DNA from 4 places in the Streptomyces sp. NPDC107550 genome. Region 1 is predicted to be linked to each of the others. Evidence: riboswitches for the same ligand, from Rfam matches in the RefSeq annotation. Region 1 holds a riboswitch; each other region holds the start of a gene.
What was found. Region 1 has a riboswitch for cyclic di-AMP ahead of ACZ7LY_RS09065 (M23 family metallopeptidase). Riboswitches for the same ligand answer to the same signal wherever they lie in the genome.
Positions count from the first base shown of each region.

Region 2: linked by a shared signal. The riboswitch ahead of ACZ7LY_RS31760 (M23 family metallopeptidase) and the one ahead of ACZ7LY_RS09065 (M23 family metallopeptidase) in region 1 are both predicted to bind cyclic di-AMP.
Region 3: linked by a shared signal. The riboswitch ahead of ACZ7LY_RS01815 (M23 family metallopeptidase) and the one ahead of ACZ7LY_RS09065 (M23 family metallopeptidase) in region 1 are both predicted to bind cyclic di-AMP.
Region 4: linked by a shared signal. The riboswitch ahead of ACZ7LY_RS27555 (transglycosylase family protein) and the one ahead of ACZ7LY_RS09065 (M23 family metallopeptidase) in region 1 are both predicted to bind cyclic di-AMP.

Region 1 is NZ_JBVKBC010000005.1:18,870-26,131, reverse strand. It holds gene ACZ7LY_RS09085 (hypothetical protein) at 77-250, shown strand; gene ACZ7LY_RS09080 (tellurite resistance TerB family protein) at 339-794, shown strand; tRNA gene ACZ7LY_RS09075 (tRNA-Met) at 869-942, shown strand; gene ACZ7LY_RS09070 (PP2C family protein-serine/threonine phosphatase) at 1,145-2,248, shown strand; cyclic di-AMP (ydaO/yuaA leader) riboswitch at 2,515-2,650, shown strand; gene ACZ7LY_RS09065 (M23 family metallopeptidase) at 2,662-3,714, shown strand; gene ACZ7LY_RS09060 (aldo/keto reductase) at 3,930-4,880, shown strand; gene ACZ7LY_RS09055 (PrsW family intramembrane metalloprotease) at 4,942-6,258, opposite strand; gene trmB (tRNA (guanosine(46)-N7)-methyltransferase TrmB) at 6,358-7,191, opposite strand.
Region 2 is NZ_JBVKBC010000041.1:46,641-53,902, reverse strand. It holds gene dxs (1-deoxy-D-xylulose-5-phosphate synthase) at 1-1,344, shown strand, start outside; gene ACZ7LY_RS31780 (aspartate aminotransferase family protein) at 1,341-2,726, shown strand; gene ACZ7LY_RS31775 (helix-turn-helix domain-containing protein) at 2,818-3,444, shown strand; gene ACZ7LY_RS31770 (DUF6126 family protein) at 3,446-3,592, shown strand; gene ACZ7LY_RS31765 (tyrosine-protein phosphatase) at 3,605-4,402, opposite strand; cyclic di-AMP (ydaO/yuaA leader) riboswitch at 4,786-4,956, shown strand; gene ACZ7LY_RS31760 (M23 family metallopeptidase) at 4,962-5,717, shown strand; gene ACZ7LY_RS31755 (SGNH/GDSL hydrolase family protein) at 5,855-6,673, shown strand; gene ACZ7LY_RS31750 (TetR/AcrR family transcriptional regulator) at 7,038-7,262, opposite strand, start outside.
Region 3 is NZ_JBVKBC010000001.1:422,485-429,746, reverse strand. It holds gene ACZ7LY_RS01830 (DNA gyrase/topoisomerase IV subunit A) at 1-577, opposite strand, end outside; gene ACZ7LY_RS01825 (M16 family metallopeptidase) at 873-2,228, shown strand; gene ACZ7LY_RS01820 (M16 family metallopeptidase) at 2,246-3,613, shown strand; cyclic di-AMP (ydaO/yuaA leader) riboswitch at 3,949-4,113, shown strand; gene ACZ7LY_RS01815 (M23 family metallopeptidase) at 4,127-4,939, shown strand; gene ACZ7LY_RS01810 (GntR family transcriptional regulator) at 5,271-5,957, shown strand; gene ACZ7LY_RS01805 (HPr family phosphocarrier protein) at 6,308-6,589, opposite strand; gene ACZ7LY_RS01800 (bifunctional acetate--CoA ligase family protein/GNAT family N-acetyltransferase) at 6,778-7,262, shown strand, end outside.
Region 4 is NZ_JBVKBC010000028.1:14,013-21,274, reverse strand. It holds gene ACZ7LY_RS27570 (DUF501 domain-containing protein) at 1-428, opposite strand, end outside; gene ACZ7LY_RS27565 (FtsB family cell division protein) at 490-990, opposite strand; gene eno (phosphopyruvate hydratase) at 1,086-2,372, opposite strand; gene ACZ7LY_RS27555 (transglycosylase family protein) at 3,171-3,911, opposite strand; cyclic di-AMP (ydaO/yuaA leader) riboswitch at 3,916-4,075, opposite strand; gene ACZ7LY_RS27550 (transglycosylase family protein) at 4,256-5,293, opposite strand; gene ACZ7LY_RS27545 (cytochrome P450 family protein) at 5,445-6,704, opposite strand.

The DNA of each region.
Region 1 (7,262 bases):
GGGGCGCGGCCCCGCGCGGTGCGGTGAGGGGACGCGCGCGACCAGGACTGTTCACCGGGCGACCTTGGACGATCACATGGACGACAGGTGGCTGGGGCGCGAGGAGCGCGACGAGTACGTCAGCGGAGTGCGCTTCGAGGTGCCCGACGACTTCTGGCTCTGCGCGCCGGCGCGCGACGAACACGGGGAGGGGGAGTGCCCCTGGTGCGCCTCGCTCGGCGGCGCGGCCCCGGCGCCGCCCCCCGAGTGAGTGTGCGAGGACGGCCCCCGGAACTTCCGCGCCCCGCCCGTAGTTTCTACATCGCTGTAGAAACCGAACGGCGAGGAGTGAGTGACGTATGGCCCTGTGGGACCGCATCAAGGAGTCCGCGTCCACGATGCAGACGCAGCTCGTGGCGAAGAAGAACGACCTGAAGTCCGGGGCGTTCCGGGACGCCTCCATGGCGATGTGCGCCCTGGTCGCCGCCGCCGACGGCACGGTCGACCCGGCCGAGCGGCGCCGCGTCGCGCAGCTGATCACGAGCAACGAGGTGCTCCAGAACTTCCCCGGCGACGACCTCCAGCGGCGCTTCGAGGCCAACCTCGACAAGCTCGTCGCCGACTTCGACTTCGGCAAGGTCACCGTCCTCCAGGAGATCGCCAAGGCGAAGAAGAAGGAGAACGAGGCGCGGGCCGTCATCCAGATCGGCATCGTCATCGGCGGCGCCGACGGCGACTTCGACGCCACCGAGCGGGCCGTCGTGCGCGAGGCGTGCCTGATGCTGGGCCTCGCGCCGCACGAGTTCGACCTGTAGGACCCGCCCCGCGCGGGCCGCGCGGGAACCGATTGGCTTTCTGCTCCCCACATGCGTACTGTTGGGTTCACCGACGCGGGGTGGAGCAGCTCGGTAGCTCGCTGGGCTCATAACCCAGAGGTCGCAGGTTCAAATCCTGTCCCCGCTACTGAAGGACCGGGCCGGAATCCGATGAGGATTCCGGCCCGGTCTCTTTTCTGTCTCCGGCCCTCTCGCCGAGGCCCGTCGCCCTCGTCCGGCCCAGGCCCCCGCTCACCCGTACGGGTCACAGCGGTCGCCGGTGCGGGCGCGCGCGGGAACCCTTGGTGAGACGCCAAGAACCAGGCGCTGGACGCGGCAGGAGACGAGCGGTGGGGCAGCGAGGAGGACGGCACGCACACGCGTCGGAGGACCACACCACGCGTGCCTTCCTGCGGCTCCTGCCGGTCCTGCTGATCGCGGGCGGCGCGCTGTACGAGTACACGACCCCCGCCGGATTCGCGGGCTCGCCCCTGTTCAGCGCGGCGCCGCTGGTCGTCGCGCCGTTCTTCTCGCTGGGGGCGACCATCCTCGCGGGCGTCACGTCCATCGCCGCGATCTTCGCCGTGCACCTGCGGTTCTCCGCGCTGTTCGACACGGACGTCTACACGGAGATGGCGACCGTGGCGACCGTGTGTGTGCTGGCCTGCCTCATCAACAGGATCGTGCGCCGGGGCAGCGAGCAGCTCGCGTCCGCCCGCCGGATCGCGGAGGCGGCGCAACTCGCGGTGTTGCCGGAGCCGGCGGGGCGGATCGGGGGCCTCGCCATCGCCGCGCGGTACGAGGCGGCCCAGGCGGGCGCGTTCATCGGCGGCGACCTCTACGCCGTACAGGACACGCCGCACGGGGTCCGGATCATCGTCGGGGACGTGCGGGGCAAGGGCATGGGCGCGGTCGCCGCCGTCGCCGTCGTCATCGGGGCGTTCCGGGAGGCGGCCGAGCAGGAGGGCACCCTGGAGGCGGTCGCCCAGCGCCTGGAGCGGGCGCTGGCCCGGGAGGGCGTCAGACGCCGGGGCATCGACGACTTCGAGGGGTTCACGACGGCCGTCCTCGCCGAGTTCCCGCCGGGCGCGGCCCGGGTCCGCGTCCTCAACCGGGGGCACCCCGAGCCCATCGTCCTGCACGGCGACGGCACCGTACGGGTCGTCGGACCGGACGAGGCGGCGCTCCCGCTCGGCATGAGCGAACTGGGCACCTGGCCCGACCACGCCACCGAGGCCGACTTCCCGCCCGCCGCCACACTCCTGCTGTACACCGACGGGCTGTCCGAGGCGCGGGACGCGCGCGGCGTCTTCTACGACCCCGCCGCCCGGCTCGCAGGACGCGTCTTCCCCGGCCCCGACCATCTGCTCGCCACGCTCGTGGAAGAGGTCCGCGAGCACACCGGGGGCGGCGCGAGCGACGACATGGCGCTGCTCGCCGTACGCCGGCCCTGATGCCCGACTCGGTGGGCCCGGGCCAGGGTGACAGGGGGTGACCGGGCGACGCCTCACCGCATAACAATTGACACTCCGTCAGTTCCATGTGAAGGGCCGGTGCGCGGTGACGTACGGTCAACTCGCCCGTATCCGCCCACGCGTGCCCCGATAAGTCCTGGCCAGAGTCGTGAACGATCAGTGGGAACGGCTTGGAATTACTGTCGGCTGTCTATTAACGTTCGATAACGCAGCGCGGTCGTCCCAGCCGTCACCAGAGACGGCTCCGCGCGCACGCGCTTAATCCCGCAAGGGAGCCGGGGAACCACCAACTTGGGGTGAATCGGGCATCCACGATGCCGGTAGGAGACCTTCCTGCTCCGAACCCGTCAGCTAACCCGGTAGGCGAGAAGGAAGGAAAGGAGCGCGCCCCCGTGGCGTCCAACCGGCCTGCCCCCGAGTTCTCCTACCCGCCGAGCGACGACGAACTCGGCGCCCCCCGCGAGAGCTGGGAGGAGTGGAACCCCACCGAGGAGAGCGTCCGCCCCGTCCGCGGCCGGCACCGCGTGGCCCGCCAGCGCGGCGGCCTCGCCCGTAGTTCCACGGTCCTCGGCGTCGGCGTCATCGCCGCCGTCGGCGCGGGCGGCATCGCCACCGCGCAGGGCGGCAAGCCCGCCGTCCGGATATCCATGCCCGACCTGAGCGCCGTCAAGGACTCGCTGCCCGAGGCCAAGTCGCTGCCCGGCGTCGGCGCCCTCATCTCCCACGACTCCGGCGACGACACAGCCCCGGCAGGCGCCGAAGCCGCCCCGCTCACCGCGATGAGCGGGGGCGCCCAGGGCGACGCGGGCGAGGCCCTGCGCGCCCGCATCATGCAGCAGGCCGAGACGCAGCAGGACGCCGCCGACAGCGCCGCCCAGCGCGCCGCCGAGGAGGCCGCCGCGAAGAAGGCCGCCGAAGAGGCCGCCCAGAAGAAGGAGGCGGCCGACAAGAAGGCCGCCGACGCGAAGGAGAAGGCCGAGGCGAAGGCCAAGGAGGAGGCCCGCCGCAAGGCCGAGGCCGAGCGTCTCGCCAAGCTCGCCAAGAGCTTCCGCCTCCCCGTCGCCTCGTACACGCTCACCGGCACCTTCGGGCAGCCCGGCGCCATGTGGTCCTCCGGCTACCACACGGGCCTGGACTTCGCCGCCTCCACCGGTACCCCGATCATGGCCATCCACTCCGGCACCATCACGGAGGCCGGCTGGGCGGGCGCGTACGGCTACCGCACGGTCCTCACCCTCGACGACGGCACCGAGCTGTGGTTCTGCCACCAGTCCTCGATGAACGTCAGCGTCGGCCAGAAGGTCAGCACCGGCGACGTCATCGGCCGCGTCGGCGCCACGGGCAACGTGACCGGCGCCCACCTCCACCTGGAGGTGCACCCCGGCGGGCAGGCCACCGGCATCGACCCGGCGGCCTGGCTGCGCGGCAAGGGCCTCACGCTCTGACGGTCCCGGAGCCCCGGCCCCTCCAGTCCCTGCGGCCCCTTCAGTCCGTACGGTCCCTTCATTCCGTACGGTCCCCGCGGTCCGTCCGGCTTCTGTGACCCCGGCGGTCCTGGCGGCAACCCCCCGACGCCAGGGCCGCCGGTTTTGCCCGTCCTTGATCCGCCAGGGGCGCCCGCGCCGGAATACGGCCCACGGCACGGGTGTTGACGCAGAGCATGACTTCTTCCGTTCTTCGTCAGCTCGGCTCCTCCGACCTGGAGGTCTTCCCGCTCGCCCTCGGGGGGAACGTCTTCGGCTGGACCGCCGACGAGCCCACCTCCTTCGACGTCCTCGACGCCTACACCGCCGCCGGCGGCAACTTCGTGGACACCGCCGACGTCTACTCGGCCTGGATCGAAGGCAACAAGGGCGGTGAGTCGGAGACCGTCATCGGCAACTGGCTGGCCCGCCGAGGCCGCCGCGACGACGTCGTCATCGCCACCAAGGTCAGCCAGCACCCCGAGTACCAGGGCCTGAGCGCCGACAACATCAAGGCCGCCGCCGACGCCTCCCTGCGCCGCCTGCGCACCGACCACATCGACCTGTACTACACGCACTTCGACCAGCCCGAGACGCCCGTCGAGGAGATCATCGGCGCGCTCGACGAGCTGGTGCGGGCGGGCAAGGTCCGGCACATCGCCGCCTCCAACATCTCGCCCGAGCGGCTCCAGGAGTCCCTCGACTTCTCCGACCGCGAGGGCCTCGCCCGCTACGTCGCCCTCCAGCCGCACTACAACCTCGTCTCCCGCGACACCTACGAGGGCCGCCTCCAGGACGTCGCCTCCCGCGCCGGGCTCGGCGCCGTGCCGTACTTCGCGCTCGCCGCCGGCTTCCTCACCGGCAAGTACCGCCCCGGCGTGACCGTCGACAGCGCGCGCGCCGAGGGCGCCGGCAAGCACCTGGAGACCGAGCGCGGCCGCAAGGTCCTCGCCGCCCTCGGCGAGATCGCCCAGGAGCGCGACGCGCAGATCCCGACCGTCGCCCTCGCCTGGCTCGCCGCGCAGCCCACGGTGACCGCGCCGATCGCCTCCGCGCGTACGGTCGAGCAGTTGCCGGCGCTGCTCGCGGTCGCCGACCTCGAACTGACCGAGTCCGACCTCACCCGCCTCGACCGCGCCAGCGCGTAAGGGCGTACGTGCGTCAGCGCGTACGGGTGTATGGCTCCGGCGGCGCTCGCGCAGGCGGCTGTCAGTAGCGGTACGGGGGGTGTGCGGCGCCCTGGGGCCAGGGGGCCGCGTACCCGGGCGGGCCGGGCGGCGGCCAGGGCGCCGGGGCCGCCGCCCGCGCCCCGTACGCGAGCGCCGCCGCCGCGTATCCGCGCCGCTGCCACAGCGCCTCCAGCAGTTCCCGCTCCCGCCGCGCGAAGTCGTCGCCGGCCCGGTCGTGCCGGGCCCGCCTGCGCAGCACCGCGAGCGCGGTCCCGTACGCCTCGTACTCGGCGACGGCGAGGGCGGCGGGCCGTCCGCCGTAGAACTCCGCGAACTCCTTCGCCAGCCGCCGCGCCTTCAGCGAGCCGAGCGCGTACGGCTCCGGCGGCGCGAGCCAGCCCGCGGCCACGTACACCGGCAGTTCCTCGCGCACGGTGCGCAGCTCCCGCTGGCGCAGGAACACCGCGAGCCACGTCACCAGCGCGAACACCGGGACCATGAACGCCGCGTACACCGCGAAGAACCCGTAGTCGCCGAGCGAGGACGAGCCGTTCCAGAAGGCGTGCATGCCGACCGCGGCGAGCAGCCCCGCGAGCGGCGGCAGCACGCGCCGCAGCCGCGCCCGGCCCGGCGCGAACACCGCCGCGAGGCCGAACCCGATGCCGGTCAGGACCGTGAACAGCGGGTGCGCGAACGGTGACATGACGATCCGTACGAAGAAGGTCGCCGCGGTGACCGAACTGAGCCCGGGGCCGGTGCCGGCGAGCTGGTCGGTGCCGAACGCGTTGCCCAGGTAGAGGATGTTCTCCGTGAACGCGAAGCCCGTCGCGGTCACGCCCGCGATGACGATGCCGTCCACGACCCTGGCGAAGTCGCGTCTGCGGAACAGGAAGACCAGCAGCACCGCCGCCGCCTTCGCCGACTCCTCCACGACCGGCGCGATCACCGTCGCGCCCAGCGTGTCCGCGCTCGACGGGTCGGCCATCGCCGTCTCCATCCAGCGCGTGGCGAAACTGTTGGCGACGATGGCGATGAGCGCCGCCGCGCACGCGCCCCACGCGAACGAGAACACCAGATTCCGCCACGGGCCCGGCCGCACCCGCTGCAACCAGCGGAACGCGGCTATCAGCAGCGGCACCGGCAGCACCGCGAGCCCGAGCCCCACCAGGAAGCCCTGCGTGCCGGTCTGCTCCCGCACCAGCGCCAGGATCACCACCCCGGACAGCGCGAGCAGCGTGGCGAGCCCTGGCACCCGTACGCCCTTCCGCTCCCACCAGCGCGCATGCGGGACGGCGCCGCCCGGCGGGGTGCCGGGGGCGTGGTCGGGGCGCGGCGGAAAGGTGGGGTACGAAGCCACCTCTTGACCCTAACGAGGGAGGGCGGGCGGTGCGACGGCGCCCGGGGCGGGCGGCTTCCGCGCCCCGTGCGCCGTTCGCGCGCCGGTCAGCGGCGTCGGTCAGCGGCGCCGGAACAGCAGGTCGTGCACCACGTGGCTCTTGTCCAGGCCCTTGCCCTCGAACCGGGTCAGCGGGCGGAACTCGGGGCGCGGGGCGTAGCCGCCGTCCGGCACGGTGTTCTCGTAGTCGGGGTGCGCGCCGAGCACCTCCAGCATCTGCTCCGCGTAGTCCTCCCAGTCCGTCGCGCAGTGCACGAGGGCGCCGGACTTCAGCGGGGCCGCCGCGAGGGTCAGGAACTCGGGCTGGATCAGGCGCCGCTTGACGTGCCGCTTCTTCGGCCAGGGGTCGGGGAAGTAGACGCGCAGGCCGTCCAGGCTCGCGTCCGGGAGCATCGAGCGGAGCAGGATGATCGCGTCGCCGTTCGCCACGCGTACGTTCGTCAGGCCGGCGCGCTCCGCCAGGTTCAGCAGGTTGCCCTGGCCCGGGGTGTGGACGTCGACGGCGAGGATGCCGGTCGTCGGGTCGGCCTCCGCCATCTGGGCCGTGGCCTCGCCCATGCCGAAGCCGATCTCCAGGACGACGCGGTCGGCGTCCGGGAAGAGCTTGGCGAGGTCGAGGACGCTCTGCCCGTCGATGTCCAGGCCCCACTGCGGCCACAGGCGGCGCAGGGCGTCGTCCTGGGCGGCGGTGACGCGGCCTCGGCGGGGCTGGAAGCTGCGGATGCGGCGCTCGTGATGCGACCCCGCCGGGTCGGGCCTCGGGCCCTCCGGAAAGCGGGGGGTGTTCTTGCGTGCACCGGTAGCCGGGGCGCCGGTTCCCGTGCCGGTTTCCGTGGCGGGGGCGGTGGTGCCGGGGCGGGGCGGTTCTGCGGTGATCTCTGGCGGCTCAGACACAATGGGGCCGAGTCTACGGGGGCGCTGCCGCTGGGGGGGGGAGCGCCGGGGGTGTGATCGTTGTGGGTCGG
Region 2 (7,262 bases), on a different contig from region 1:
GCGGACCACCTCGCCACGCTGCGCACCACCGACTCGTACGAGAAGGTGCTCGCCTGGGGCAAGGACGTCCTGCTGCGCACGCCCCTCATCGGGCACACCCTGTACGAGTCGCTGCACGGCGCGAAGAAGGGCTTCAAGGACGCGTTCGCGCCGCAGGGCATGTTCGAGGACCTGGGCCTGAAGTACGTGGGGCCCATCGACGGGCACGACGTGGGTGCCGTCGAGTCGGCGCTGCGCCGCGCCAAGCGCTTCCACGGCCCGGTCCTCGTGCACTGCCTGACCGAGAAGGGGCGCGGCTACGAGCCCGCGCTCGCCGACGAGGCCGACCGCTTCCACACCGTCGGCGTGATGGACCCGCTGACCTGCGAACCGCTCGCGCCCTCCGACGGCCCGTCCTGGACCTCGGTGTTCGGCGAGGAGATCGCCGCGATCGGGCGGGAGCGCGAGGACGTCGTCGCCATCACGGCCGCCATGCTGCACCCGGTGGGACTGACCCGGTTCGCCGAGGAGTTCCCGGGCCGGGTGTGGGACGTGGGCATCGCGGAGCAGCACGCCGCGGTCTCCGCCGCCGGCCTCGCCACCGGCGGACTGCACCCCGTCGTCGCCGTCTACGCCACCTTCCTCAACCGCGCCTTCGACCAACTCCTCATGGACGTCGCCCTGCACCGATGCGGCGTCACCTTCGTCCTCGACCGCGCCGGCGTCACCGGCGTCGACGGCGCCTCGCACAACGGCATGTGGGACATGTCCGTCCTCCAGGTCGTCCCCGGCCTCAGGATCGCCGCGCCGCGCGACGCCGACCAGCTCCGCGCCCAACTGCGCGAGGCCGTCGCCGTGGACGACGCCCCGACCCTGATCCGCTTCCCGAAGGAGGCCGTCGGCGCGCCCGTGCCCGCGATCGACCGCGTCGGCGGCATCGACGTACTGCACCGGGACGAGGACCCGCGCGTCCTGCTCGTCGCGGTCGGCGTCATGGCGCCCGTCTGCCTCCAGGCCGCCGCACTGCTCAAGGAGCGCGGCATCGGCTGCACGGTCGTCGACCCGCGCTGGGTCAAACCCGTCGACCCGGACCTCGCCCCGCTCGCCGCCCGGCACGAACTGGTCGCCGTCGTCGAGGACAACAGCCGCGCGGCGGGCGTCGGTTCGGCCGTCGCGCTCGCCCTCGGCGACGCCGACGTGGACGTGCCCGTACGCCGCTTCGGCATCCCCGAGCAGTTCCTCGCCCACGCCAGACGCGGCGAGGTCCTCGCCGACATCGGCCTGACCCCCGTGGAGATCGCGGGCCGTGTCGCGGAGTCCGTCAGGCCCCAGGAGCGCCAAGCCCGCAAGGAGAACGACGCATGACCAAGGAGTTCGACCTCGGTACGCTGCTCGCCGAGCGCGGCGCCGAACGGTACGAGCTGCACGCCAAGTACCTCAACCACCAGCTCCCGAAGATGCTCCACACCATCGGCTTCGACAAGGTGTACGAGCGTGCCGAGGGCGCGCACTTCTGGGACGCCGAGGGCCACGACTACCTCGACATGCTCGCCGGGTTCGGCGTCATGGGCCTCGGCCGCCACCACCCGGTCGTCCGCAAGGCGCTGCACGACGTGCTCGACGCCTCCCTCGCCGACCTCACCCGCTTCGACTGCCAGCCGCTGCCCGGCCTGCTCGCCGAGAAGCTGATCGCCCACAGCCCGCACCTGGACCGCGTGTTCTTCGGCAACAGCGGCACCGAGGCCGTCGAGACCGCCCTCAAGTTCGCCCGGTACGCCACCGGCAGGCCCCGCGTCCTGTACTGCGCGCACGCCTTCCACGGCCTGACCACCGGCTCCCTGTCGGTCAACGGCGAGGACGGTTTCCGCGACGGGTTCGCCCCGCTGCTGCCGGACACCGCCGTCCCGCTCGGCGATCTCGACGCCCTGGCACGGGAGTTGAAGAAGGGCGACGTCGCCGCCCTGATCGTCGAGCCGATCCAGGGCAAGGGCGTCCACGAGGCGCCGCCCGGCTATCTGCGGGCCGCGCAGGACCTCCTGCACCGGCACAAGGCGCTGCTGATCGCGGACGAGGTGCAGACCGGCCTCGGCCGCACCGGCGACTTCTACGCCTACCAGCACGAGGAGGGCGTCGAGCCGGACCTCGTCTGTGTGGCGAAGGCGCTGTCCGGCGGGTACGTGCCGGTCGGCGCCACGCTCGGCAAGGACTGGATCTTCAAGAAGGTCTACTCCTCGATGGACCGCGTCCTCGTGCACTCGGCCAGCTTCGGCTCCAACGCCCAGGCCATGGCCGCCGGGCTCGCCGTCCTCACGGTCATGGAGGACGACCAGATCGTCGCCAACGCCCGCGCCATGGGCGACCTCCTCAAGTCCCGGCTGAGCGAACTCGTCGACCGGTACGAGCTGTTGAGCGAGATCCGGGGCCGGGGCCTGATGATCGGCATCGAGTTCGGCCGCCCCCGGTCGCTCAAGCTGCGCAGCCGCTGGACCATGCTCCAGGTCGCCCGCAAGGGCCTGTTCGCGCAGATGGTCGTGGTGCCGCTGCTCCAGAAGCACCGAATTCTCACGCAGGTCTCGGGCGACCACCTCGAAGTCATCAAGCTGATCCCGCCGCTCGTGGTCGACGAGAGCGACGTGGACCGCTTCGTGGAGGCGTTCACCGCCGTCATGGACGACGCGCACAGCGGCGGCGGACTGATGTGGGACTTCAGCAAGACGCTGATCAAGCAGGCCGTCGCCAACCGCTGAGGCATCAAGCAGGCCGTCGCCAACCGCTGAGGCTTTTGCCTCACAGGCAAGAAAGTTGCCCCGGAGGCAGGGCTCTGGCTGAATCGACAGTATGAGCCCTGCCCTCCCGGAGGAGGCTCCGGAACCTCCGGAGCTGCCCGCCGTCGCGCCCCAGCTCCGCGCCCTGCGCCGCCGCGCCGCCCTCACCCTGGAGGCCGCCGCCCGCGCCGCCGGTCTGTCGCCGGCCCATCTGTCCCGCCTGGAGACCGGCCAGCGCCAGCCCTCGCTGCCGATGCTGCTCGCGCTCGCCCGTACCTACGGTACGACGGTCTCCGAACTGCTGGGCGAGACCCCCGCCGACCGGGACGCCGTCGTGCGCGCCCGCTCCATGGAGCCCACCGAGGCCGGCGGCTGGACCTACTTCCAGGCCGGCGCCCCCGGCCGCGGCATGCAGGCGCTGCGCGTCCACGTACCCCATGGCTCGCAGGGCGACATCGTGCGCGTCCACCCGGGCGAGGAGTGGCTGTACGTCCTCAAGGGGCGGCTGCGGCTGCGCCTCGGGGACACCGCGTACCGGCTGGACGCGGGGGACAGCGCCCACTTCGACTCGCTCACCCCGCACCGGATCGCCGCGGCGGACCAGGGCGGGGCCGAGCTTCTGTTCGTCCACACGCTGTTGCAGAGCCCGACGGCCGCCCTGTGTCTCGGGCCGGCCGCGGGACCGATCCGAGAGGTCTGACATGAGCGACGCACGGCGGCCCGGTGGCCGCAACATCGAGGACAAGCTGCCGCGCGGTCTGTGGGTGCGGCTCGTCGTCTATGTCTTCGCGGGCCACGCGCTCGCCGCGTTCATCTATCTGCTGTTCACGCTCGGCGGCGGCGAGTAGCCCGCGGGCCGGTCAGTCGAGCAGGCGCTCGCGCAGCCGCTCGCGGGTGGCGGGGGAGAGGCCGAGGCCCTTCTCGAAGTAGGCGTCCGTGCCGCCCCAGGTCTCCTCGATGGTCTCGAACGCGGCCCCGAGGTACTCGGTACGGGCGTCGAACAGGGGGTCGAGCAGCTCCATGACCTCGGGGGAGTGGGCGTCAACGCCGGTGGCACTGCGGCGGATCTTGTAGCGGCGGTGCTTCTCGCTCGACTTCAGGTAGTCCGCCTCGATGGCGTCCCGCTCGACGCCGACCGCGAGCAGCGTCACCGCGATCGAGAGTCCGGCGCGGTCCTTGCCCGCCGCGCAGTGCATCAGCGCCGGGACGCTGTCCTCGGCGAGCGCGTGCAGGACGCGGCTGTGCTCGGCGGTGCGGTGGGCGATCATCGTGCGGTACGAGGTGATCATGCGGTGCGCGGCGCGGCCCTCGGAGAGCAGGGCACGCAGCTGCTCGGTGTCGCCGTCGCGGACCATCTGCCAGAACTCGGCGCCGTCGGCCGGGTCGGACAGCGGCAGGTTCACGTTGCGCACGCCCGGGAGTTCCACGTCGGCGCCTTCGAGGCGCTGGTCGGCGGCGTTGCGGAAGTCGAAGACCGTGTGCAGGCCGAGCCCGGCGAGGAACGCGGCGTCCTCGGGCGTGGCATGCGCGAGATGGCCGCTGCGGAAGAGCACGCCGGGGCGCAGACGCCGGCCGTCCACGGTGGGGAGGCCGCCGACATCGCGGAAGTTGCGCACTCCGGTCAGCTCGGGCTCGGTGGACGGGGCGTGCTGCGTCACGGGGGCTCCTCCCGGTCGGACACCGGCCGGCGCGGCTCGCCGGCGGGCGCGTTGTTGACGATACGACATGGGTTCCCGGGGCAACCATCCGTCTGAAGTGCCCTATTTGCCCTGAACTGTCAGGGAATGTACGGACGTTGTGGGACCCTCGTGAGCAGGCTCATACCCGTGACGGTGTGTGGCGGCGGCCCCGGAATTCGCTGCACTCAATTCCCGGTGATTTCGCGCCGCAAAGCAAAAGCCCTTGACGCAGGGTGACACGGTGAACTCCGTAATGATCAAGAAATGCCCCGGCCTTTCCAATTCCTCGCTTGTGGCCGCTGTCGGCACTCCTTTACGGTCCGAGTCATTCCGGTCGGAACGCCTAGTCCTGCCGCCGCCCGGAACTCCGAACCACGACACCCGTGACGGCAGGAGCGGGGGACCCACAGGCAGTACGCCGCCGGGGAACTCCCCCATGCGGCTAGGGGTGAAGCCGGTTCCACCGCGTGGCACCGGCCGGGCATCTCCAGCCCGAACCCGACAGCTCACCTCGTAGGCGACGGAGAGGAAAACCCGCATGTTCGCACAGGGAAAGCACCGCCGCCCCAAGAACCTCCGTATCGGCCGCGCCGCCGCACTCGCCACCGTCGGCGGTGCCGCGCTCGCGCTGCCCCTGATCGGCGCGACCGGCGCCCAGGCCGCCACCGCCCCGACCTACACGGTCAAGGCCGGTGACACGCTCTCCAAGATCGCCTCGGCGCAGCACGTCGACGGCGGCTGGAAGAAGCTGTACGAGGACAACAAGTCCGTCATCGGCGGCAACGCCGACCTGATCGAGGTCGGCGCCAAGCTCACCCTCGCGGGCGGCGGCGCCGCGCAGACCTCCGCGAACCCGGCGAGCACCCCCGCCAAGCCGGCCGCCTCCACCGGCGGCTTCGTCAAGCCCGTCGACGGCGCCGAGGGCACCCCGTACCACCAGAACGGCCCGATGTGGTCCAGCGGCTACCACACCGGCACCGACTTTGTCGTGCCCACCGGTACGCCCATCAAGGCCGTCGGCCCGGGCACCGTCGTCTCCGCCGGTGACGGCGGCGCGTACGGCAACCAGGTCGTCATCCAGCACGCCGACGGCCACTACTCGCAGTACGCCCACCTGTCCTCCCTCGGCGTCTCCGCCGGACAGAGCGTCAGCGCCGGCCAGCAGATCGGCCTCTCCGGCGCCACCGGCAACGTGACCGGCCCGCACCTGCACTTCGAGATCCGTACGTCCCCGAACTACGGCTCCGACGTCGACCCGGTCGCGTACCTGCGCGCCCACGGCGTCTCGCTCTGACGCCCGCTCCCGCGCGACACGCGTGATCCACTCGGCACCCCGGGATATTCCCGGGGTGCCGAGTGGGTTAAATCACCCCACGTCAACCCCTACCTACGATGGCGTAGGTCACAGGCCAGGGTGAAAGATGTGTGGTCGTGGCAAACGAATCGAGATCATTCAGCGGGCGCACGATTCGGTCCTACGCGGCGGTGGGGGACAGCTTCACCGAAGGCGTCGGGGACCCCGGGCCGGACGGCACCTTCGTGGGCTGGGCCGACCGGCTGGCCGTCCTCCTGGACGACCGCGCGCCCGAGGACACCTTCCAGTACGCGAACCTCGCGGTGCGCGGCAAGCTCCTCGACCAGATCGTCGAGGACCAGCTCCCGCGCGCCATGGAACTCGCCCCCGACCTCGTGACCCTGGTCGCGGGCGGCAACGACATCATCCGGCCCGGCACCGACCCCGACGACGTCGCCGAGCGGTTCGAGAAGGCCGTCGCGCGGCTCAGCGAGGCCGCCGGGACCGTCATGGTCGCCACCGGCTTCGACACGCGGGACGTCGCCGTCCTCAAGCACCTGCGCGGCAAGATCGCCACGTACAACATGCATGTGCGCGCCATCGCCGACCGCTACGGCTGCCCCGTCCTCGACCTGTGGTCGCTGCGCTCCGTGCAGGACCGGCGGGCCTGGGACGACGACCGCCTCCACCTCTCGCCCGAGGGGCACACCCGGGTCGCCCTGCGCGCCGCCCAGGCCCTCGGCCTCGACGTCCCCGCCGACCCGGAGCAGCCCTGGCCGGCGCTGCCGCCGCGCGGCACGTTCGAGGTGCGGCGGGACGACATCCACTGGGCCCGCGAGTTCCTCGTCCCGTGGATCGGCCGCCGTCTGCGGGGCGAGTCCTCCGGCGACCGCGTCCAGGCCAAGGGCTTCCGCGACCCCCACACCATCAAGGCCCACCTCCAGGCGGTCTCCTGACGCCATGGCCGACGGGCGTCGCGCTGCGCGGGCGTACGGGGTGGGGCGGGGGCCCGGGGTTCTTCGGCGGGGCTCGGGGTTCTTCGGGGTGCCGGGCCCGCAACTCCCGCGCGGCAGCGAAGGCCCCGGCGCCCCGCCGGGCCGTAACCGCCCCGCGCTCCGGCATCCGCCCCCGGCGAACCGGCCGCGCCGGAAAACGCCGCACCCGCAACACCGGTCCGGGGTCGAACGCCCCGGCGCTCCGGCCGCGCCACAACCGGCCCGCGCTCCGGCATCCGCCCCGGGACGGCTGCTGGCCCGCGTCCAAAACCTGGCTCCCGGGACGGCTAGCGGCCCGCGCCCCAACACCCCGCCCCCGTAACGCCTACCGGCCCGGCGTCGTCAAGTCCGTCCGCTCAAGCCCCAGTTCCCGCGCCAGCGCCTCGTCCACCCACTCCTGGGTGCGGGCGCGGGAGACCGCGCCGGGGTAGGCCGTCATCTGGACGGCGAGGCCGTCGAGGAGGGCGGTGAGGCGCAGCGCCGACGCCGCCGGATCGGGGCACGTGAACTCACCCGCCGCGACCCCCTCGGCGATGACCTCCGCGAGCGC
Region 3 (7,262 bases), on a different contig from region 1:
TGTTCGTCGCCATGCCGACCGCGATCCCGGACGTGCCGTTGACCAGCAGGTTCGGATACGCCGCCGGGAGAACGATCGGCTCCTGCTCCTGGCCGTCGTAGTTCGGGGCGAAGTCGACCGTGTTCTCTTCGATGGACTCCGTCATCAAAGAGGCGGCGGCGTCCATGCGGCACTCCGTGTACCGCATGGCGGCCGGGCGGTCGTCGTTGCCCAGCGAGCCGAAGTTGCCGTGGCCGTCCACCAGCGGCACGCGCATCGAGAACGGCTGCGCGAGACGCACCAGCGCGTCGTAGATCGACGAGTCGCCGTGAGGGTGCAACTTACCCATGACCTCGCCCACGACACGGGCGCACTTCACATAGCCGCGCTCGGGACGCAGGCCCATCTCGTTCATCTGGTAGACGATGCGCCGGTGGACCGGCTTCATCCCGTCCCGCGCGTCGGGCAGGGCACGCGAGTAGATGACCGAGTACGCGTACTCCAGGTAGGAGCCCTGCATTTCGTCGACCACGTCGATGTCGAGGATCCTCTCCTCGAAATCGTCGGGCGGCGGGGTCTTCGTGCTGCGGCGGGCCATCGCTGCTGCGGCTCCTTCACCAACATGAACGGGTACGTGAACGGGGACTGTCGCGGTCCATTGTGGACCGCCCCACTGACAACGCCGAGCGCGACCCGTCCGTACCGGCCGGTCGCCGGGTCCGAACAGGCGCTCGGGGCGGGCCCCGCGCCGTCTGCTCGCTCAGGGCGTAGCCCCGGCGGGAACTTCGCCAGGTGTCAGCACGCTTGCATACAGTGGCAGCACCAGCGGCGGATATGCGCCTGCCGCACTGCCCGCTGCGTATTCTGCGCTCTCCGCGATCGAAGGGACGTACATGCCCATGGGTCACACGGCCACCGCCGAGCCCGGCTCCGGCGGCCTGACAGCGACCGAGCACCGGCTGGCCAACGGCCTGCGCGTGGTGCTCTCCGAGGACCACCTGACCCCGGTCGCTGCGGTCTGCCTCTGGTACGACGTCGGCTCGCGCCACGAGGTCAAGGGCCGTACGGGCCTCGCGCACCTCTTCGAGCACCTGATGTTCCAGGGCTCGAAGCAGGTCCACGGCAACGGGCACTTCGAGCTGGTCCAGGGCGCGGGCGGCTCCCTGAACGGCACGACGAGCTTCGAGCGGACCAACTACTTCGAGACGATGCCCGCCCACCAGCTCGAACTCGCGCTGTGGCTGGAGGCCGACCGCATGGGGTCGCTGCTGGCCGCCCTCGACGAGGAGTCGATGGAGAACCAGCGGGACGTCGTCAAGAACGAGCGCCGCCAGCGCTACGACAACGTGCCCTACGGCACCGCCTTCGAGAAGCTGACCGCCCTCATGTACCCCGAGGGCCACCCTTACCACCACACGCCCATCGGCTCCATGGCCGACCTGGACGCCGCCACCCTGGAGGACGCGCGGAACTTCTTCCGCACGTACTACGCGCCGAACAACGCGGTGCTCTCCGTCGTCGGCGACATCGACCCCGAGCAGACGCTCGCCTGGGTCGAGAAGTACTTCGGCTCCATCCCCGGCCACGACGGCAAGGACGCCCCGCGCGACGGCTCCCTGCCGGACGTGATCGGAGGTCAGGTGCGCGAGGTCGTCGAGGAGGAGGTGCCGGCGCGCGCCCTCATGGCCGCCTACCGGCTCCCGCAGGACGGCACGCGCGCGTGCGACGCCGCCGATCTCGCCCTCACCGTCCTCGGCGGCGGCGAGTCCTCCCGCCTGTACAACCGCCTCGTGCGGCGCGACCGTACCGCCGTCGCCGCCGGTTTCGGCCTGCTGCGCCTCGCGGGCGCGCCCTCGCTCGGCTGGCTCGACGTGAAGACCTCCGGCGATGTCGAGGTGCCCGTCATCGAGGCCGCCGTCGACGAGGAGCTGGCCCGGTTCGCCGAGCAGGGGCCGACGCCGGAGGAGATGGAGCGCGCGCAGGCCCAGTTGGAGCGCGAGTGGCTGGACCGGCTCGGCACGGTCGCGGGCCGCGCCGACGAACTGTGCCGCTACGCGGTCCTGTTCGGCGACCCGCAGCTCGCCCTGACCGCCGTGCAGCGCGTCCTGGACGTGACCGCCGAGGAGGTCCAGGAGGTCGCCAAGGCCCGCCTGCGCCCCGACAACCGCGCGGTCCTCGTGTACGAGCCCACCGCCCCCGCCGGTTCCGAAGACGAGAGCGACGACAGCGACGAGGAGGCGGGCCGGTGACCGAGCAGCTCGCAAGCATGGAGTTCCACCCGCAGCCGCAGGCCGGCGCCCCCAAGCCGTGGGCGTTCCCGGCGCCCGAGCGCGGGTCCCTCGGCAACGGCCTGACGGTGCTGCGCTGCCACCGGCCCGGCCAGCAGGTCGTCGCCGTCGAGATCAACCTGGCGGCGCCGCTCGACGCCGAGCCCGCCGGCCTGGACGGCGTCGCCACGATCATGGCGCGCGCCTTCTCCGAGGGCACCGACAAGCACTCCGCCGAGGAGTTCGCCGCCGAGCTGGAGCGCTGCGGCGCCACGCTCGACGCGCACGCCGACCACCCCGGCGTCCGTGTCTCCCTGGAGGTGCCGGTCTCCCGGCTGGCCAAGGCGCTCGGCCTGCTCGCCGACGCGCTGCGGGCGCCCGCCTTCGCCGACAGCGAGATCGAGCGGCTCGTACGCAACCGCCTCGACGAGATCCCGCACGAGAGCGCCAACCCGGCCCGCCGTGCCGCCAAGGAGCTCTCCCGCCAGCTCTTCCCGGCGACCTCGCGCATGTCGCGCCCGCGCCAGGGCACCGAGGAGACCGTCGGCGCGATCGACGCGGCGGCCGTCCGCGCCTTCTACGAGAAGCACGTACGCCCCGCCACCGCCACGGCCGTCGTGGTGGGCGACCTGACGGACGTGGACCTCGACGCCCTGCTCGCCGACACGCTCGGCGCGTGGACCGGCGACACCGCGCAGCCGCTCGCCGCCCCGCCGGTCACCGCCGACGACCGCGGCCGGGTCGTCATCGTGGACCGGCCCGGCGCCGTGCAGACGCAACTGCTCATCGGCCGCGTCGGGCCCGACAAGCACGACCAGGTGTGGCCGGCGCAGATCCTCGGCACGTACTGCCTGGGCGGCACCCTGACGTCCCGTCTCGACCGTGTGCTGCGCGAGGAGAAGGGCTACACGTACGGTGTGCGCTCCTTCGCGCAGGTGCTGCGGTCCACGGCCGACGGCACGGGCGCGGCGATGCTGGCGATCAGCGGCTCGGTGGACACGCCGAACACGGGCCCGGCGCTCGCCGACCTGTGGACGGTGCTGCGCACGCTGGCCGCCGAGGGGCTGACCGAGGCGGAGCGCGACACCGCCGTGCAGAACCTCGTCGGCGTCGCCCCGCTGAAGTTCGAGACGGCGGCCGCGGTCGCCGCCACGCTCGCCGACCAGGTCGAGCAGGAGCTTCCGGACGACTTCCAGGGCCACCTGTACCAGCGGCTCGCCGAGACGGGCACGGTGGAGGCCACCGCGGCCGTCGTGAGCGCGTTCCCGGCGGACCGGCTGGTGACGATCCTCGTGGGCGACGCCGCGAGCATCGAGGCGCCCGTCAGGGAGCTCGGCATCGGCGACGTGAGCGTCGTCGCGGGCTGAGCCGTCGCGCCACGCGCGCGTACGAGCAAGACGAGCGTCTGGAGCGCCAGAAACGTCAGGAGCGCCAGGGAGCCCCGGTGGTCACCGCGACCGCCGGGGCTCCTTCTGTCGCGTGGGGCTGAACCGTCTCGTGGGGTGGGACCGATCCGGCGCGTGGGACCGATCACGTCCGGCCGTACCCCCTATCGGATCACGTATGTCCGTTTTGATGGGGAGGTTGCCTGTCTGCTCTGTGGCATGCGCGACAAAAACAGCGATCTGTTTGTTGCGGGAACGGTGGCCCGCTTAGCGTCGGTCCGGCTGTTCGGCCAGACCCACGTCGCGCCCGCGACACCGGACAGTCATCGCCGAGTCCCCCTACGGCGCGAGCCAGGGGAGCCGGGGACCCATCGCAGTCCCTGGGGTGAATCGGGCGCGCTTCCCGCGAGGGGAGGGCCCCGTAGGAGACCTTCCTGCTCCGAACCCGTCAGCTAACCCGGTAGGCGAGAGGGAAGGAAAGGAACAAGCCCCTTCATGGCGTTCACCCGTGCCACCGGGAAGCATCGTCGTCCCAGCCGCCTCACCCGTACGACCGCCAAGGTCGCCGGTGTCGCCGCGCTCACCACGACCGGTGTCGTCGCGGGCCTCGCGGCCCCCGCCCTCGCCGCCGACGCCGCGGCCCCGGCCGAGCAGAACGGACTGACGCAGGCCGTCGCCATCGGCGACTCGCTCGCCGCCCAGATCGACGCCCAGGCCACCGCGCAGAAGAAGGCCGCCGACGAGGCCGCCGCCAAGAAGCGCGCCGAGGCCGAGGCCAAGAAGCGTGCCGAGGAGGCCAAGCGCAAGGCGGAAGAGGCCAAGCGCAAGGCCGAGGAGAAGGCGAAGCAGGAGCGCGAGGCCAAGGAGCGTGCCGCCCGCGACGCCGAGCGCAAGCGCCTGAACGCCTATGTGCCGCCCATCGCCGGCTCGTACGTGTCCACCGCCTACAAGGCGAGCAGCGGCCTGTGGTCCTCCGGCAGCCACACCGGTATCGACTTCCACGCCGCGTCCGGGACGAGCGTCCACGCGGTCGGCGCGGGCACGGTCGTCGAGGCCGGCTGGGGCGGTGCGTACGGCAACAACATCGTGATCAAGATGAATGACGGTACGTACACCCAGTACGGTCACCTGTCGTCCATCGGGGTCTCCGTCGGCCAGTCCGTCACCCCGGGCCAGCAGATCGGCCTGTCCGGCTCCACCGGCAACACCACGGGCCCGCACCTGCACTTCGAGGCCCGCACCTCGCCCGACTACGGCTCGGACATCGACCCCCTCGCGTACCTGCGCGCTCACGGCGTCAACGTCTGACCCCGGACCCGGACCCGGACCCGGACCCGGACCCGGACCCCGGTCCCCGCGCCTGAAGCGGCGTCACGACAGCCCCGGCTCCCCGCGAGCCGGGGCTGTCGCCGTATGCGGACGCCTGCCCCACGCGCGCGTAGCGGGCCGGTTTCTCCCGCCTGATTTCACCCCGCCAGGTATTCAGTGTCCCAAAAATGACCCCCGGCCGCCGCCTTCCGCCGGAATTCCGAGAATGGTGGAATAGAGTCGTCGGGCCGGTGCGCGGAAGAAGCGGACGCGCTTCGGCGCGGCGGAAATCGAGCGCGTTTTCGCGCGGGTCCAGGCGGAGGTTCGGGTCATGCGCATTCCCGCGCACTCGGTATGCACGGCGATCCGCGACGACATCGTCGCGGGAGTCTACGAGCGCGGCGGCAGACTCACCGAGGAGGTACTGGCGCGGCGCTACGGAGTCTCGCGCGTCCCGGTGCGTGAGGCGCTGCGCACCCTGGAGGCCGAGGGATTCGTCGTCACGCGCCGGCACGCGGGCGCGTGCGTGGCCGAACCGAGCGAGCGGGAGGCCGCCGACCTGCTGGAGATGCGCGCCCTGCTGGAGCCCCTCTGCGCGGCCCGCGCGGCCCAGCGCCGCACCGACGCCCACCTCAAGGTGCTGCACGGCCTCGTCAGGCTCGGTCAGGAGCGCGCCCGGCACGGTGGCGGCCAGGAGTTGGAGGCCCTGAGCGCCTGGTTCCAGGAGACGCTCGTCCAGGCGTGCGGCAGCCCGGGCCTGATCGCCGTGCTGACCCAGCTCCGGCACAAGATCGAGTGGATGTACGCGGTCGAGGCGCCGGAGCGGCCCGCCGACACCTGGGCCGAGCGCGGCGCCCTCGTCGACGCCGTGACCCGCAGGGACGCCACACGCGCCCGCGCGCTGGCGGCCCGCCACGCCGAACGGGTGACGGGCGCGCACCGACTCCGCATCCCTCGTCCGAGCGAACGTGTGAGGGCTTCGCAACATGCCGTCAACACGCCCCGGCTCCAGCATTAACAAAGGGACCGTATACAAGCTGTACGAGAAAGCGTCGGTATTCTCCGCGAGGCACTGTCGTGAGTTCCCTGACTTACCGGTCGGTGTTCTCTTTGATGCGGCCTGACGGGAAAGGGTCGAGTGGCGGGAGAGCGGGAATTTCTGCTATTCCTGCGCGTTCGGTTTCTGTGGTCCGTCAGCATGGAAGAAATGCTCCGCCGTCAGCAGTCCCGTACGCGAAGACCCTCACGGCTCGAACGCGTAGACGCCCGCACGCGCGAACGGCGGAGCCGCGCCTCCCCGAAGGGGTCGCGCGGCTCCGCCGTGATGCCGGGACGACTGCCGGCCTGGCCCCCGGAAGGGGCAGGGCGTCAGACGGTCTCGGGAAGCTCCTCAAGGCCCTCGGAGACCAGCTTGGCCAGACGGTCGAGGGCGGCGTCCGCGCCCTCGGCGTCCGAGGCCAGGACGATCTCCTCGCCGCCCTGGGCGCCGAGGCCCAGCACCGCGAGCATGGAAGCGGCGTTGACGGGGTTGCCGTCGGCCTTGGCGATCGTCACGGGAACGCCGGCGGCCGTGGCAGCGCGGACGAAGATGGAAGCGGGGCGGGCGTGAAGGCCCTCGGCCCAGCCGACGTTGACGCGGCGCTCAGCCATGTGATGCTGCCCTTCAGGTGACTCACGGTTGTCTAGACCATTCTCACATACCTCGGGACGTGCTCGCGCGGACCCAGGTCCCGATCCGCACCGCCCTTCGGCCCTCCATAGCCTGCCCCTCACGCGCGCGGGACGCGACCCGTGGGAGACCGCCGACGCCTGTCAGTGCCCGGCTCTACCCTTGCCGCATGGAGACCCCGTCGGACCGGCACGCCTACCCCGCCCACTGGGAGGCCGACGTGGTGCTGCGCGACGGCGGCACCGCGCGGATCAGGCCCATCACGACCGAGGACGCCGACCGCCTGACCAGCTTCTACGAGCAGGTCTCGGACGAGTCGAAGTACTACCGTTTCTTCGCGCCATATCCACGCCTGTCCGCCAAGGATGTCCACCGGTTCACCCATCACGACCACGTGGACCGCGTCGGTCTCGCCGCCACCGTGGGCGGCGAGTTCATCGCCACCGTGCGCTACGACCGCATCGACGCGCGCGGCATGCCCGCCTCCGCCCCCGCCGACGAGGCCGAGGTCGCCTTCCTCGTCCAGGACGCCCACCAGGGCCGGGGCGTGGCCTCCGCCCTGCTCGAACACATCGCGGCCGTCGCCCGCGAGCGCGGCATCCGCCGCTTCGCCGCCGAGGTGCTGCCCGCCAACACCAAGATGATCAAGGTGTT
Region 4 (7,262 bases), on a different contig from region 1:
GCGGCCAGCGAGTGCGCCACGAGCACGTGCAGGCACTTCACGCGGTCCGGCATGCCGCCGGCGCTCGGGAAGCCCTCCAGGACCTCGATGGCGTCGCGGCGGGCGAGGTAGTCCTCGTGCGCGGCGCGGTACTGCCGGGCCAGCTCCGGGTCGCTCTGGAGCCGCTCGGTCATCTCCTTCATGACCCCGTTGGCCTCCAGCGTGCCGATCGCGGAGGCCGCGCGCGGGCACGTCAGGTAGTACGTCGTCGGGAACGGCGTGCCGTCCTCCAGGCGCGGGGCCGTCTCGACCACGTCCGGGTTGCCGCAGGGGCAGCGGTGCGCGATGGCCCGCAGACCGCGCGGCGGGCGGCCGAGCTGCTCCTTGAACGCGTGGATGTCGGCGTCCGTGGGCGCGGTGGATTCGGTCTGGGGCGGGGGCGTCTGCATGCCTTGCTTCCGGCTGTCTTCCGTGTCGGTGACTGGATGGAGGGGTGGAGCGGGGGCGGGGTCAGTGATCGGCCTGGTCGGCCTTGTCGACGCCGTCCCACACGTTGGAGTACCAGGGGCGGTCGGCCGCGCCCTGGTCGGTGCGGCCGGACGCGGCGGCGCGCGGGTCGGGCACCACGTACCCGGTCTCGCCCGGCTTCACCATGTGCAGCCGCTCGCGGATGCGCTGCTCGGCGTACGAGTCGTCCTGCCAGCGGGCCTTCTCGTCGCGGAGCCGGTCCACGCGCTCCTTGGCCTCCTGCTGCTGGCGCCGCAGATCGGCGATCTCGCCGCGCTGGGACACGTACTGCCTTATCGGGTACGCGAGCGCGACGACCAGTGTGCACAGGACCAGGGCGAGCAGGGCCGCGCGGCCGGTGAGCCGGGAGCGGCGGGCCTGGCGCCTGCTCTGCGAGCGGTAGACCCGCTCGGCGGTCTGCTCGCCGAGCACCCGCAGCCGCGTCGCGGTGGAGAAGCGGGCCTGGCCGCCGTCGGCGTCCCTGTCGCGAAGCTTGCCCGGCATCGCCTCTCCCGCCTCCCCTGCCTCACGTGCGTACGTCCCCGCACACGGTACGGGACCGAGTGCGGGGACGTACGTAACTACCGCCCTGTTACGGGTCAGCCCTTGAAGCGCGGGAAGGCGCTGCGGCCGGCGTAGACCGCGGCGTCGTCGAGGATCTCCTCGATGCGCAGGAGCTGGTTGTACTTGGCGACGCGCTCGGAGCGGGCCGGGGCACCGGTCTTGATCTGGCCGCAGTTGGTGGCGACGGCCAGGTCGGCGATGGTGACGTCCTCGGTCTCGCCGGAGCGGTGGGACATCATGCACTTGAAGCCGTTGCGCTGGGCCAGCTCGACGGCGTCCAGGGTCTCGGTCAGCGAGCCGATCTGGTTGACCTTGACCAGCAGGGCGTTGGCGGAGCCCTCCTCGATGCCGCGGGCGAGGCGCTCGGGGTTGGTGACGAAGAGGTCGTCGCCGACGAGCTGGACCTTGTCGCCCAGCTTGTCCGTGATGACCTTCCAGCCGGCCCAGTCGTCCTCGTACAGCGGGTCCTCGATGGAGACCAGCGGGTACGCGGAGACGAGCTCCTCGTAGTACTCGGTCATCTCGGCGGCCGAGCGGGACTTGCCCTCGAACTCGTACTTGCCGTCCTTGTAGAACTCGGAGGCGGCGACGTCGAGGGCGAGCGCGATCTGCTGGCCGGGGATGTACCCGGCCTCCTTGATCGCTTCGAGGATCAGGTCGAGCGCGGCGCGGTTCGAGTCCAGGTTCGGGGCGAAGCCGCCCTCGTCGCCGAGGCCCGTGGACAGGCCCTTGGTCTTCAGCACCTTCTTGAGGGTGTGGTAGACCTCGGCGCCCCAGCGCAGGGCCTCGGAGAAGGACTCCGCGCCGATCGGGGCGATCATGAACTCCTGGATGTCCACGTTGGAGTCGGCGTGCGACCCGCCGTTCAGGATGTTCATCATCGGCACCGGCAGGAGGTGCGCGTTCGGGCCGCCCAGGTAGCGGAACAGCGGGAGGTCGCTGGCCTCGGACGCGGCGTGCGCGACGGCGAGCGAGACGCCGAGGATGGCGTTGGCGCCGAGCGAGCCCTTGTTGTCGGTGGCGTCCAGGTCGAACATGGCCTGGTCGATCAGGCGCTGCTCGGTGGCGTCGTAGCCGACCAGCTCCGGGCCGATCTGCTCGATGACGGCGAGGACGGCCTTCTCGACGCCCTTGCCCTGGTAGCGGTTGGGGTCACCGTCGCGGAGTTCGATGGCCTCGAAGGCACCGGTGGAGGCGCCGGACGGGACGGCAGCACGGCCGGTGCTTCCGTCGTCGAGGCCGACCTCGACCTCGACCGTGGGGTTGCCTCGGGAGTCCAGGATTTCCCGGGCTACGACGACGTCGATGGACGGCACGAGCATCTCCTTCTGGGATGTGACGCGGTCTGCGGTGGGCCGTGTGTTCGGGCCCGCCTCCCCCTGAGCCTAACCGGCTCGGGAGCATCGGCCAGCCGACCGACCGTCTCGTGGACAACGCCGAGAGCGAAATGTTTCCGTGCGAAACAATTAGGCACCGTGTGCTTTCCCAGCGCCCCCAAGGGGGGTGGGCCTTCCGCCCAGGACTTCCGCCCCCACTTGTCCCGCCGGGGGTGAGCGGGCCATCTTTCGGGCGGGGGGCTGCCCCGCGTCGCCGTTTGGGGAGTCCTCCGGCGGAGGCCGCTTGCGGCTGAGGTTCGCGCAGTTCCCCGCGCCCCTGAGGAGTTACCAGGCCGAGGCCCGCTGCCCTGAACGTTTCGCGCAGTTCCCCGCGCCCCTGGGTGAGTGGGCGGTCCCGCCCGGTGGGTTCCTCGACTTTCGTCGTGGCTGGTCGCGCAGTTCCCCGCGCCCCTGGAGGGGCGACTGCGTCGCCACCTCCCCCCCCCTGGGGAGCCGGGGCGCAGGCCCGCTCCCTCAGGGGCGCGGGGAACTGCGCAACCTCAGCTACAAGCAGCCTCCGCCTGGAGAACTCCCCAGGGGCGCGGGGAACTGCGCGAGAAGCCCCACCGGCCCGCAGGTGACCACGCACGCGTAGTGCCCCGTCAGGGGCGCGGGGAACTGCGCGGCCGGCCACTCACCCGCCGGAGGCAGGACGTGGCGAACCCCCCGCCCAGGGAAGGGCAGGGGGTTCGGGGGGGGTGCTGGGGGTCCGCCGGCCTCCAGTACCTACGCGGAGCGCACCGCTTACTTCAGGTGAAGCTGCTGCCCCGGGTAGATGAGGTCAGCGTTGGAGACGATGTCACCGTTCAGCTTGAACAGCTTCTGCCAAGACGTCCCGTGCGCCTGAGCGATCTTGCTCAGCGTGTCACCGGAGACGACCTTGTACTCGCCGTCACCCTTCTTGACCGTCTTGCCGGTCGGCGTCGTGACGGTCTTGCGCTCCTGCTGCTGCGGCTGAGCCTGCGGCTTCGGCTGCTGCTGGGGCTGCTGCTGCGGCTGCGGAGCCTGACGCTGCTGCGAACGGTTGGCGGGCTGCTCGGCCTGCCGCTCCTGCTGCTGCGGCTGGGCCTGCTGCTTCGGCTGGGCCGGGGCCGGCGCGGAGTTGGACGTGGAGGCACCCGAGAGGCCCACGCCGCAGCTCGGCCAGGCGCCCTTGCCCTGGGAGGCGAGAACCTTCTCGGCGACGGCTATCTGCTGCGCCTTGGAGGCCTGGTTGGCGGTGGACGCGTAGGCGGTACCGCCGTACGCGGCCCAGGTGGAGGCCGAGAACTGGAGGCCACCGTAGTAGCCGTTGCCGGTGTTGATCGACCAGTTGCCACCGGACTCGCACTGCGCGACCTGGTCCCACTCGGAGGTGGAGGCGGCGGAGGCGTTGGTGGCGCCCATCAGCGGTACGGCGACAGCGGCGCCGGCGACACCGGCGAGCGTGGCGACACGGACGGCCTTGGACGGGCGGCGGTGCTTGCCCTTGCTGGAAAACAGCATGGAGAGATCCCCTCACCGACGCCTACGAGGTGAGCTGTCGGGTTCGGGCCAGTGAGTGCCCGGCCGCGCATCCTTGTGCGCGGCTTCACCCCAAGCCGCTCCGGCTTTCGTCCGGTGCGGCACCTACCTGGGTCCCCCGCTCCTGCCTACGGCGCTGACGCGTCGACTGTTCCCGTACGGACGTTGGCAGGATTCGGCGTGACGTCCATCGGGGCCCGCATTGGCGAGCGGTCAGACCGTAAGCAGGCGATCCGCCCGATTTCAAAGACGATCAGGCCCTTTGAGACCCATCTCTCATTCTCGCAAAAGCGGACAAAGGGCCATCAATCGGTCATGAACCGTCGTTACTTTTCACCCGATTTGAGCCCTAGATCCAGACTCTGACCAGGGAGGATGAGATCGGGGTCGGAACCGACCTCCCGCTTGTTGTGCTCGTACAGCGCGGACCACCCGCCACGGACGTCATGGGCGTCCGCGATGTCCCAGAGGTTGTCGCCGGAACGGACCGTGTACGTCTGTCCGTCGCGCCCCTCGCCGCGCGAGGCGTGACGCCCCTCACCCTCGCGGGAGGCGTCCGTGTCGTCCGCCGCGCGGTCCCCGCGGTGCCGGCCCCCGGCGGAGTCGTCGGCGGAGGCGTCGGCGCCGGGCGCGGTGGGCGCGTGCGTGGCCGAGGAGCCCGTACGGGAGGTCTCGTCCGTGCCGTCGGTGCCGTGGGCGCCCGCCTCAGCGGAGGGCGCGTCTGACGGGTCGTCGGAGGTCTGGCCCGGGGCGGAGGCGTCGGGGCGGTCCGCGTGTCTGTCGGTCCGCTTGCTGCCGGAGGAGTCGTCGGAGGGGTGCCGGGAGGCGTCGGCGGACGGCTTCGCGGACGGGCTCTGCGAGGCGTCCGCGTCGGCGTGATCCTTGTCTCCCTTGTCGGGGGAGCCGCTCGGCAGGCCCGTCGGGTCGGCGGAGCCGGAGGGCAGCAGCGGCGGCAGGCTCGCGCCCGGGTCCACGTCCGCCGAGTCGTCGCTCTTGGTGAGGCCCGCGGTGAGCGAGCAGCTCGGCCAGGCGGTCGGGCCCTTCGCGTCGAGGACCTTCTCGGCCACGGATATCTGCTGCGAGCGGCTGGCCTGGTCGGCGGTCGGGGCGTAGTCGAGGCCCCCGTACTTCTCCCACATCTCCTGGGAGAGCTGGAGGCCGCCGTAGTAGCCGTTGCCCGCGTCCAGGCTCCACTGGCCGCCCGACTCGCACTCGGCGAGCTTGTCCCAGGTGGCGGTGGTCGCGGCGGTCGCGTTCGACGCGGCGAGCAGCGGGATCGCTATGGCGCTGCCGGTGACTCCGGCGGCGACGACGAGGGCAGGGGCCTGACGGGGGCGACGGTGTCGGCCGTTCCCGGAGAGCATGCGGATGCCTTTCGCGGAGACAGTTGCTGCGCGCGACAGGTGGTACCGGTGGTGCTCGTGTCGCGGTGACTGGTGAACGTAGCGGTCTTCGAACATCCGTCACAAGTCGATGCAGCGGAGATCACGTGAAAGTCACATTCTTGACACCGCGTCAGTTCTGGTGGGGTGTGAACTCCACGGGCAGCGTGCGCAGTCCGCGCATGATGAGCCCTCCACGCCACCGCAAATCGGTCGGTTCCCCCGCAAGTCGCAGGTCCGGAAGGCGTGTCAGGAGCGTGGCGAGCGCGGTCTGTCCTTCCAGGCGGGCGAGGGGCGCGCCGAGGCAGTAGTGGATGCCGTGGCCGTAGCCGAGGTGCTGATTGTCACGCCGGGACAGGTCCAGGGTGTCGGGCCGCTCGAACCGCTCCGGGTCCCGGTCCGCGGCGGCCAGCACCACGAGCACCGGGTCGCCGGCCGCGATGTGCTGCCCGCCGAGGGTCAGCGGCTCGGTGGCGAACCGCCAGGTGGCCAGCTCCACGGGCCCGTCGAAGCGCAGCAGTTCCTCGACGCCGGTCTCCAGCAGGCCCCGCTCCCCCGCCGCCAGCGACTCCTGGAGCCGCGCGCGCTGTTCGGGGTGGGTGAGCAGGGCGAGCGTGCCGTTGCCGATCAGGTTCACGGTCGTCTCGAAACCGGCGAACAGGAGGATGAACGCCATCGCGGCGGCCTCGTTCTCCGTCAGGTGCTCGCCGTGGTCGGAGGCGCGGATCAGGCCCGAGATGAGGTCGTCGCCGGGGTCGCTGCGCTTGCGGTGGATCAGTTCGGCGAGGTAGCCGCGCATCTTCTTCACCGAGCGGGCGACGCCGCCGCGCGGGCCGCCGCCGTGCCGGATCATCATGCCCGCCCAGTCCCGGAAGTCGTCCTGGTCCTCGCGCGGGACGCCGAGCAGGTCGCAGATCGCGTAGATGGGCAGCGGGAACGCGAACTCGTGGATCAGGTCCGCCTCGCCCTTCGCCGCGAACCCGTCGATCAGGCTGTCCGTCAGTTCCTGCACGCGCGGGGCGAACTCCGCGACCCGGCGCGGGGTGAACGCCTTCGACACCAGGCGGCGCAGGCGCGTGTGGTCCGGCGGGTCGATGTTGAGCAGATGCGTCATCAGCTCGGCCTTGCGCTCGCCCGGGATGCCGGTCTTGCCCTTGGCGTGGCTGGGCTCGGCGTGGTGGTCCGGGTTCTTGCTCAGGCGCTGGTCCGCCAGGGCCTGGCGGGCGTCCGTGTACCGGGTGATCAGCCAGGCGTCGACGCCGCTGGGGAGGGTCGTGCGGTGTACGGGGGCGTGGTGGCGGAGCCAGGCGTACGCGGGGTACGGGTTGCTGGCGAACTCCCAGGTGAACAGTTCGGGGGTGGGGGTGTTTCGGCTGGCGGGGGGCGTTGTCACCCTCCGAAGGTAACGTCTCCGGTGGCCCCTGTTTGGCGGGCCTACACCCCAGCGCCGGCCGCTCCGCGGGGGGCCTTCTCGGGCGGGTTCGTCGTCTCACGGCTGCGTCGTGGTTGCTCGCGCAGTTCCCCGCGCCCCTAGGGAGTTCTCCGGGTGAGCCCCGCTGACCTGAACGTTGCGCAGTTCCCCGCGCCCCTAGGCAGGTGGGTGGCCCCGGCCGGTGAATTTCCTCGACTTTCGTCGTGGCTGATCGCGCAGTTCCCCGCGCCCCTGTCGGGGCGACTGCGTCGCCGCCTCCTCCCCTGGGGGGCTGGGGCGAAGCCCCGCTCCCTCAGGGGCGCGGGGAACTGCGCGACCAGCCCCCACCGGCCCGCAGGTGAACGACAACCTCCAGGGGCAACGCCCCGTCAGGGGCGCGGGGAACTGCGCAACCTCAGCTACAAGCAGCCTCCGGCTGGAGAACTCGCTAGGGGCGCGGGGAACTGCGCGAGACGCCCCACCGGCCCGCAGATGACCACTTACCGGGGCCGTCCCCGCCCAGGGGAGTAGGGGTCGAGG